DNA from 2 places in the Streptomyces sp. NPDC051555 genome. Region 2 is predicted to be linked to the other one. Evidence: riboswitches for the same ligand, from Rfam matches in the RefSeq annotation. Region 2 holds a riboswitch; the other holds the start of a gene.
The links. Region 2 has a riboswitch for cobalamin ahead of ACIBEA_RS03945 (prenyltransferase/squalene oxidase repeat-containing protein). Riboswitches for the same ligand answer to the same signal wherever they lie in the genome.
Positions count from the first base shown of each region.

Region 1: linked by a shared signal. The riboswitch ahead of ACIBEA_RS20835 (energy-coupling factor ABC transporter permease) and the one ahead of ACIBEA_RS03945 (prenyltransferase/squalene oxidase repeat-containing protein) in region 2 are both predicted to bind cobalamin.

Region 1 is NZ_JBITDP010000009.1:259,171-263,458, reverse strand. It holds gene ACIBEA_RS20850 (hypothetical protein) at 59-370, shown strand; gene ACIBEA_RS20845 (hypothetical protein) at 466-777, shown strand; gene ACIBEA_RS20840 (hypothetical protein) at 917-1,477, shown strand; cobalamin riboswitch at 1,517-1,734, shown strand; gene ACIBEA_RS20835 (energy-coupling factor ABC transporter permease) at 1,764-2,474, shown strand; gene ACIBEA_RS20830 (energy-coupling factor ABC transporter substrate-binding protein) at 2,471-2,821, shown strand; gene cbiQ (cobalt ECF transporter T component CbiQ) at 2,826-3,575, shown strand; gene ACIBEA_RS20820 (energy-coupling factor ABC transporter ATP-binding protein) at 3,572-4,288, shown strand, end outside.
Region 2 is NZ_JBITDP010000001.1:935,920-940,207, forward strand. It holds gene ACIBEA_RS03945 (prenyltransferase/squalene oxidase repeat-containing protein) at 1-2,667, opposite strand, end outside; cobalamin riboswitch at 2,777-2,915, opposite strand; cobalamin riboswitch at 3,033-3,108, shown strand; gene ACIBEA_RS03950 (hypothetical protein) at 3,251-4,288, shown strand, end outside.

The DNA of each region.
Region 1 (4,288 bases), on a different contig from region 2:
CCGGCGGTCGGCCAACCGCCTTGGACCACACGCTTTTTGCCCACTGGAGGACTCGATCATGGCAAGCATCCGCACCATCCGCGTGATGGCGGCGCTCGCAGCGCTCCCCCTCGCCGCCGCCCTGTGCACGGGCGTGGCGCAGGCCGACAACGGAGCCGGCGCGGCCAACGCGTCGAACGCGGCCGTCGCCAGCATCCTCGGCAGCGGGGTGGGCGGCAGCAACCTCGGCAACTCCTCCACCGCACAGCAGGTCGCCACCGGTTCCGGAGCGTCGAACCAGAACAACACGGCCCAGTCGAACGGCTCCGGCTTCACCGCCATCGGGCAGTCCAACACGCACGAGTCCGTGGTCTTCAACCCGGTCCCGTAAGGCGCACGACCGCTCCCGGGGCCCGGTCCGCATCGGCGGGCCGGGCCCCGGCCCGTGCGCCGCGTGCCGCTTTTTGCCCACTGGAGGACTCGATCATGGCAAGCATCCGCACCATCCGCGTGATGGCGGCGCTCGCAGCGCTCCCCCTCGCCGCCGCCCTGTGCACGGGCGTGGCGCAGGCCGACAACGGAGCCGGCGCGGCCAACGCGTCGAACGCGGCCGTCGCCAGCATCCTCGGCAGCGGGGTGGGCGGCAGCAACCTCGGCAACTCCTCCACCGCACAGCAGGTCGCCACCGGTTCCGGAGCGTCGAACCAGAACAACACGGCCCAGTCGAACGGCTCCGGCTTCACCGCCATCGGGCAGTCCAACACGCACGAGTCCGTGGTCTTCAACCCGGTCCCGTAAGGCGCACGACCGCTCCCGGGGCCCGGTCCGCATCGGCGGGCCGGGCCCCGGCCCGTGCGCCGCGTGCAACCGCGAGGCCGTATGGCGTGTCTTCCACGATGACACTACTGTCCCCACATCCGAAGAATCGGGGGACGTCATGCTGGACCACCTCATACGCTCCGTCCGCAACTCCGTCCACTCGCTGCGGCGCCGTACGCGCCCCGGCTCCGTCCACCGGCGGCGGCTGGCGGCCGTCACCGCCGGGTTGCTCCTCACCGCCGGACTCGGCCTCGCCGTACCGGCCTCCGCCTCCGCCACCCAGACCCCGCTCGTGACCAATGCCCGCTGGGGCGGGCACTGCACCTACGACCGGATCGTCATCGACCTCCAGGGCTACGTCCCCGGGGTCACCGTCACTCCCGTCTCCGAGCTCGTCTACGACGGCTCCGGCAAGCCCGTCCCGCTCGCCGGGACGTACTTCCTGGAGATCCGCCTGCACCCGGCCCAGGCGCACGACGACGCCGGGCACTCCGTCTACACCGGCCCCAGGCTCCAGAAGATCTACCTCAGCAAGCTCAAGGGCCTCGCCTTCACCGGCGACTTCGAGGGGTACGTCACCTTCGGCGCCGCCTTCGACACCGCACCGCAGTTCACCACCTCCACGCTCCACAACCCGGAGCGCTTCGTGGTCGACATCGCCCACCCGAACGTCTGCTGAGACGGCTGGGTGCCGCGCGCACCTGTACGACGGCGCCGCCGACGGCCCGTTGCCCCTGGTCAGGTAGGGTCAACGGGCCTTGGTGTACGGGAAACCGGTGGGAAACCGGTGCGGCCCTCGCCACTGTGAACGGGAAGTCCGGCGCCATCCCCGCGGGGAGCCACTGGACCGGGCGGGAGACCGCCCGGGCCGGGAAGGCGGCGCCGCGGCATCAGCACCCGTGAGCCAGGAGACCGACCGGGGTGCGTTGTTCCATCCACGAGGTGCTGGAGAGGTCTCCCTACACATGCATATAGCCGAGGGGTTTCTACCCCCTTTGCACGCGGCCGCCTGGGGCGTCGCGTCCGCCCCCTTCGTCGTCCACGGAGTGCGCGCCCTGACCCGCGAGGTCAAGGCGCATCCCGAGAGCACCCTGCTGCTCGGGGCGTCCGGTGCGTTCACTTTCGTCCTGTCCGCCCTGAAGATCCCTTCGGTGACCGGCAGTTGCTCGCACCCCACCGGGACGGGGCTCGGTGCGATCCTGTTCCGCCCGCCGATCATGGCGGTGCTGGGCACGATCACCCTGTTGTTCCAGGCCCTGCTGCTGGCCCACGGCGGGCTGACCACGCTCGGCGCGAACGTCTTCTCGATGGCGATCGCGGGCCCCTGGGCCGGGTACGCCGTCTACCGCCTGCTCAAGCGGTTCGACGCGCCCCTGATGGTCTCGGTCTTCTGCGGCGCCTTCTTCGCCGACCTGATCACCTACTGCGTGACCAGCGTGCAGCTCGCACTGGCCTTCCCCGACCCGGCGTCCGGCTTCGCGGGCTCGCTCGCGAAGTTCGGCGGGATCTTCGCCGTCACCCAGATCCCGCTGGCGGTCAGCGAGGGCCTGCTCACCGTGCTCGTGATGCGGCTGCTGATGCAGTCGAGCAAGTCGGACCTGGTGCGGCTCGGCGTGGCCAAGCTGACCGGCGCCCGCACCACCGCGCGCCACGAGCAGGGGACGGCCGTCCGATGACCAGGAACGCGAAGATCAACACCCTGCTGCTGCTCCTGGTGGCGGCGCTGGCGGTGCTCCCGATCGCCCTGGGCCTCGGCGAGGGCAAGGAGGAGCCGTTCGCCGGCGCCGACGCGCAGGCGGAGACGGCGATCACGGAACTCAGGCCGGACTACGAGCCGTGGTTCTCCCCGCTGTACGAACCCCCCTCCGGGGAGGTCGAGTCGGCGCTCTTCGCCCTCCAGGCGGCGCTCGGCGCGGGCGTGCTCGCCTACTACTTCGGGGTGCGCCGCGGGCGCCGTCAGGGCGAGAGCGCCGTCGCGGCCGGCGCGGGCCACGGGGACGACCAGAGCTCCCGGGGCGCGTGAGGCGGTGCTGCCCATCGACGCCGCGGCGCACAGCAGCCGCTGGCGCCGCCGACACCCCCTGGAGAAGGCCCTGCTGGGGCTCGGGCTGACCGTCACCGCGGTCTGCCTGCCGCCCTGGCCCGGCGGACCACTGGTGGCCGCCACCACCCTCGCCGTGCTGCTCGGCCCGGCGGGGGTGCCCCCGCGGCAGTTGTGGCGGGCCTTCCGGATCCCGCTCGGGTTCTGCTTCACCGGGGCGGCTCCCCTGCTGCTCGCGGTGGGCGGCCCGGCGGGGCTGGTCTCCCTGGCCCCGGACGGCCCGCGGCACGCCGTCGAGCTGCTGCTGCGCACGTCGGCGGCCTCGCTCGGCGTGCTCCTGTTCGCCTTCACCACCCCGGTCTCGGACGTGCTGCCCCGGCTGGTGCGGGCCGGGGTGCCGGCGCCCGTCGTCGACGTGGCGCTGGTGATGTACCGGATCGGCTTCCTGCTGCTGGACTCCCTCGCCCAGGTCCGCCGGGCCCAGGCCGCCCGGCTGGGGCACAGCGGCCGGGCGGCCGCGTGGCGGTCCGTGGCGGGGCTGGCCGCGACCGCCTTCGTCCGCGCCTTCGACCGCGCGTCCCGGCTCCAGAGCGGGCTGGCGGGGCGCGGCTACGACGGCACGCTGCGGGTGCTCGTACCGCAGTCCTCCCCGTCCTGGCGGTTCCTGACCGCGTCGGGAGCCCTGCTCGCCGCGCTGGTCGCCGTCACCCTCGCTTCGAAGGGCTTCGTCTCGTGAACGTACCCGTGGAACCCGAACCGCTCGTCCGGCTGGCGGGCGCGGGCTACGCCTACGAGGACGGGCCCGCCGTGCTGTCCGGCGTGGACTTCCCGATCGCCCCGGGCCGGGCCCTGGCCCTGCTGGGCCGCAACGGCAGCGGCAAGACCACGCTGATGCGCCTGCTCAGCGGGGGGCTGCGCCCCGACGCGGGCGAGCTGCACCTGGACGGGGCGGTGGTCTCGTACCACCGCGCCGGGCTGACCCGGCTGCGCAAGGCCGTGCAACTGGTGGTCCAGGACCCGGACGACCAGCTCTTCGCCGCCTCCGTGGAACAGGACGTCTCCTTCGGCCCGATGAACCTGGGGCTGGCGGCCCCGGAGGTACGGGCCCGGGTCGACGCGGCGCTGGCCGCCCTCGACATCACCGCGCTGCGGGACCGGCCGACGCACCTGCTGTCCTACGGTCAGCGCAAGCGGGCCGCGATCGCGGGCGCCGTGGCGATGGCCCCCCGGGTGCTGATCCTGGACGAGCCGACGGCCGGGCTCGACCCGGACGGCCAGGAGCGGCTGCTGGAGGCCCTGGCGGGCCTGCGGGCGGCCGGGACGACCGTGGTGATGGCGACGCACGACGTGGACCTCGCCGTGCGGTGGGCCGACGACGCCGCGGTCCTGACCCCGGCCGGCATCCGGCTCGGCCCGGCGCGGACCCTGCTCGCGGACCCCGAGCTGCTC
Region 2 (4,288 bases):
GCCCGAGCCGCTGGTCGAGCCCGCGCCGGATGCCGAACCGCCGGCGGAGCCCGCGCCGCCGCTCTCGCCCGGGGTGACGATGACGGGCGAGCCGTTGCCGCCCGAAGGCCGTCCGGACGTGCTGGGAACGGGCTCCGGGGTGGTGCCGTTCAGGTCGCGGGTCAGCAGGCCGAAGGAGATGCCGGTGGCGCCGCCGACCGCCTGGGCCGAAGCGCGGACGTCGGATCCGGCCTGGCCCTCCTTGGCGATCCGGAAGCCGCCGTCGCCGTTCTGCTGCGAGCGCAGGAACTTTCGGGCCTTCGCGATGCGGTCGGTGTACTTCGCCGCGTCCAGGGACATGCCCTGCACGGCGAGTGCCGCGGAGTTGACGGAGTTCCCGGACGCACCGGGGAAGCCGCCGTCGTCCTTCTGCTGGGCGGCCAGCCAGGCGATCGCCTTGTCGACGGCCGTCTGCGAGCCGGCGTCCGGGAGCAGGTCGAGGGCCATGGCGGCCATCGCGGTGGAGTCCACCTCGTCCTGGCTGGGCTCGCCGATGAGGCTGGGCCACGCCCCCGAGGGGCTCTGGAGGCCCTTGAGGAAGGCGACGGGCTCGGCCGCGGCGGCGCCCTCGCCGGCGCGGACCTGGGCGATGACGCCGAGGGACTGGGAGAAGACCGAGGTGGCGTAGGTGTAGTTGCCCTTCGCCGCGCACTGCTGGGGCGTCTCGCTCTTGGCCGGGCAGATCCCCTTGGCGAGCGCGCCGATCAGGTCCTGGCCGCCGAAGTGGCGGGGGTCACGGCCGACGGCCTCGGCGAGGAGGGCCGCCTTGCCGAGGGAGCCGCCGCCCGCGTACGTGGTGCCGATGAGCGTCCAGTCGTTGACGGTGCGGCCCGTGCCGTCCTTGCCGCCCTTGTCGAGGAAGTCGACGATGTTGCGCAGGGTGGTGTTGTCCCGGCCGGTCGCGGCGAGCGCGTAGGCGCCGTCGATGGTCAGGCCGTAGTCGGCGAAGCCGGTGCCCGCGCCGCTCTCGTAGTACCGGCCCTGGACCAGCCGGCTGCGGTCGGCGAGGTACGCCGTGCCCTTGCCCAGGTCCGGGCCGTCACCGGCCGGCGGGGTGGTGGTGGGCGGGGTGGTCGGCGTCGGGTCGGCCGGCTCGGTGGTCAGCAGGACCAGGTCGCTCTTGGCACCCGCGACGGCGGCCGGGGCGGTGGCGAACATCCGGGAGTCGGTGTCGTTCTCGTCGAAGCCGAAACCGCCCGCGGGGAGGAACTGCCGCTTGGAGAGCCAGGAGAGACCGGCGTCCGCGAAGGCGTCGTCGCCGAGGGCGCGCAGCGCCTGGGCGGCCCAGGCGGTGGCGGCCGGGCTGCCGGTGGTCTCGTAGGGGGCCGAGGGCCAAGCACCGGTGGGCAGTTGGGACTTCTTGAGGCTGCCCCGGGCCTGCTGCACGATCGCGCCGTACCCGCCGGCGCGCTGGAGGGCCAAGGTGATCAGGCCGGTGGCGATCGGGTCGCTGTCGCACCAGCCGCCGGAGCGGATGAGGACGCCGCTGAAGCCGCCGTCCTCGCACTGGAGGCCGACCAGCCGGTGCACGGCGGCGGCGGGCGGGGTGACCCCGCCGCCGAGCAGCGCGATGACGGCCATGGCCTGTGCGTCGGACTGGCCGGTCGTGCGGAAGTCGCCCTTGGTGAGACAGCCGTCGACGGGGTCGCCGTCACCGATGTCCCGCGGGCACACGTACGTCAGGAGGTCGCCCAGCAGGTCGTGCCCGCCGAAGGCGCGCGGGTCCTTGCCCGTGGCCTCGGCGACGAGCGCGAGGCGCGCGGCGGCGGTCGCGTCGGGGATCCCGCCCTTGCCCGCCGGGTAGGCGTAGGCATCGGTCTGCGCGGGTGTGGCCAGGAAGTCGGCCGCCTTCTTCGCCGCCGGGCTCTTGCGGTCCGCGGCGGTCAGCGCGAACACGGCTTCCGTGGTGAGGAAGTGGTTCGGGGCCGTCGCCCCGTCGTCGACGACCCGTTCCCCGTCCGTCAGCTTCCCGGTGATCCAGCGCAGGGCGGCCGGTACGTCGACCGCCCCCGCGGGCACGGTGGGCGGAGCCGTGGGCACGGCCGGGTCGGGGGTGACGACACCGCCCGCCCGGACGTCGTCGGGGGAGAAGGCGGGCTTGCCGGAGGTGCCGCCGATGGAGGTGGCGCCGTACACCCAGGCGTCCACGTCGCCGGGCTTCGGGTTCCGGGCCATGGCGCCCAGCGGGCTGTAGGTCCAGTTGCGCTGCCCGGGCGAGGCGATCCAGTAGGACCAGTACGCGGTGGCCTGCGGGGTGACGGTGCAGGGCTCCTTGTCCGGAGTCGGGTACTGCGTACCGGAGTCGAAGGACCCGTTGCCGATGCGGCAGACGAAGGCGGGGCCGTCGTGGACGGTTCCGGTGGTCGTGAACCCGGCGGTGTGCAGCAGCTCGTACCCCGTCGTCGGGGTCGTGTCGCAGCCGCGCCGGACCTTGCCGCCGAAGGGGCCGAAGTCCACCGCCACGATGGCGCCGGTGGTGGCCGTGCACTGCTCGATCGGGTCGGCGTGGGCGACCGGGGGAGGAGTGAGGAAGGCCACTGCCGCACCGAGCGTCAGGAAGGACGCGGTGACGAGCGAGAGGAACCGCCGTCTCGGCCGCGTCCGTTGCGCCTGCTGTTCGGTCCCCACCGCGGCCCTCGTCTCTGCCGGGCGGCTGCGTGCGTGGCGATCCGCCCCCACACGGCCCTCGGGCCACGGGGGAGCTGTTACGACCACGCCGTAGTCCGCGACGGCGCTCTTCGTGCTGTGTTTCGGCCCCAGGCATTCCGACTCGCCCGGGTCGAACCGGGCCTACGGTTGCGGGTCAGCGCCGGAATTCGACCGGCTTCCCCTGGAGCTGAGCAGTTATCAGCCGGAGTGCAACACGGATTGCGTGGAGGCGTCAAGGTGGCCTGCGTCTCAGGCGACGTCCCCACGGCACGGGCCGGTCCGCCCGCGGGCCGGACGGCTGGCGGTGGCTTGATCACTCGGGTAGCGTCCAGGGCTGCCACATGGGGGAACCCGGTGAGAATCCGGGGCTGACGCGCAACGGTGTGGGACGGCGGGGGCCGTTCCGGAGCCCGAATGCCCATACGGCGATGCAGCAACAGGTAGCCGTACCACGCGTTCCGGACGGCGGCTCTCCGGCCCGTGCCCCAGCCGTGTCCCTACGACGGTGACGTGAGGCCCGAGCGGTGAGCGGCCGGCGTCCGCCGATTTCCAGGAGCAGGCCATGTCCCGTCCCCGTACCTCCCGCCGCCTCGCGCTCGCGGTCCCCGCCGCGCTCGGCGCGCTCGTCCTCACCGCGCTGCCCGCCTCGGCGACCTCCTCGCCGGCGCAGATCGCGACCTCCAAGACCAACGGCGTCGCCTACCTCAAGTCCCTCCAGGCGGCGGACGGTTCCTACGCCGGCTCGGGCCTGTCCAACGAGTGGGCCTTCAGCACCTTCGCCGCCACGGGCACCGCGGTCGTCGACGTCTACCCGGGCGGCGACACGACGAAGAACGCGCGCACGGTCTACCGCAACCTGCTGTCGACGTCGGGGTGGCCACAGGCCGCCCCGGTGGTCACCGACTACGAGCGCGGCGCCCTCAACGCCTACGCCGCCGGCATCGACCCGGCCCGGGTCTCCGCCTCGCGCAACCTCGTCGCGAACATCTACTCCTACTGGCAGACGGCGGAGGCCGGTTACTTCGGCCCTTCCGGAAACTTCAACGGCACGGTCTTCGCCGCGCTCTCCCTGCGCGGTGCCAAGGCCCAGAGCGGCGCCGACCGCATCCCGCAGGCGCTGACCGACTCGATGGTCACCCGCATCCGGGCCAACCAGCACGCGGACGGCGGCTGGACGTACCAGAAGGGCGAGGGCAACCCCACCGTCCTCAACTCCGCGAGCGACGTCGACATGACCGGCTCGGCCATGGCCGCGCTCTGCGTCTCCGGCGTCCCGAACACCGACACCGGCGTCGTGAAGGCGAAGAACTTCCTCAAGAGCACGCTCGTTTCCGGCAGCGGTGCCTTCAACTCCCTCTATGGGGTCAACACCAGCTCGAACGGCTGGGGCGTCGCGGGCCTGAACGCCTGCGGATTCAACCCGCAGACCGGAGACTTCCTCACCGGCAGCGGCAAGACCCCCGTGGACTTCCTGATCGCCAACCAGTACAACCCGGCGGGCGGTTTCAAGTACAAGCCCTCCGACACGGCCCCCACCGCCTACGCCTCGATCGACGCGCTGCGCGCCGTCGCGGGCGGCGGCTTCACCACGGCCCCGCCC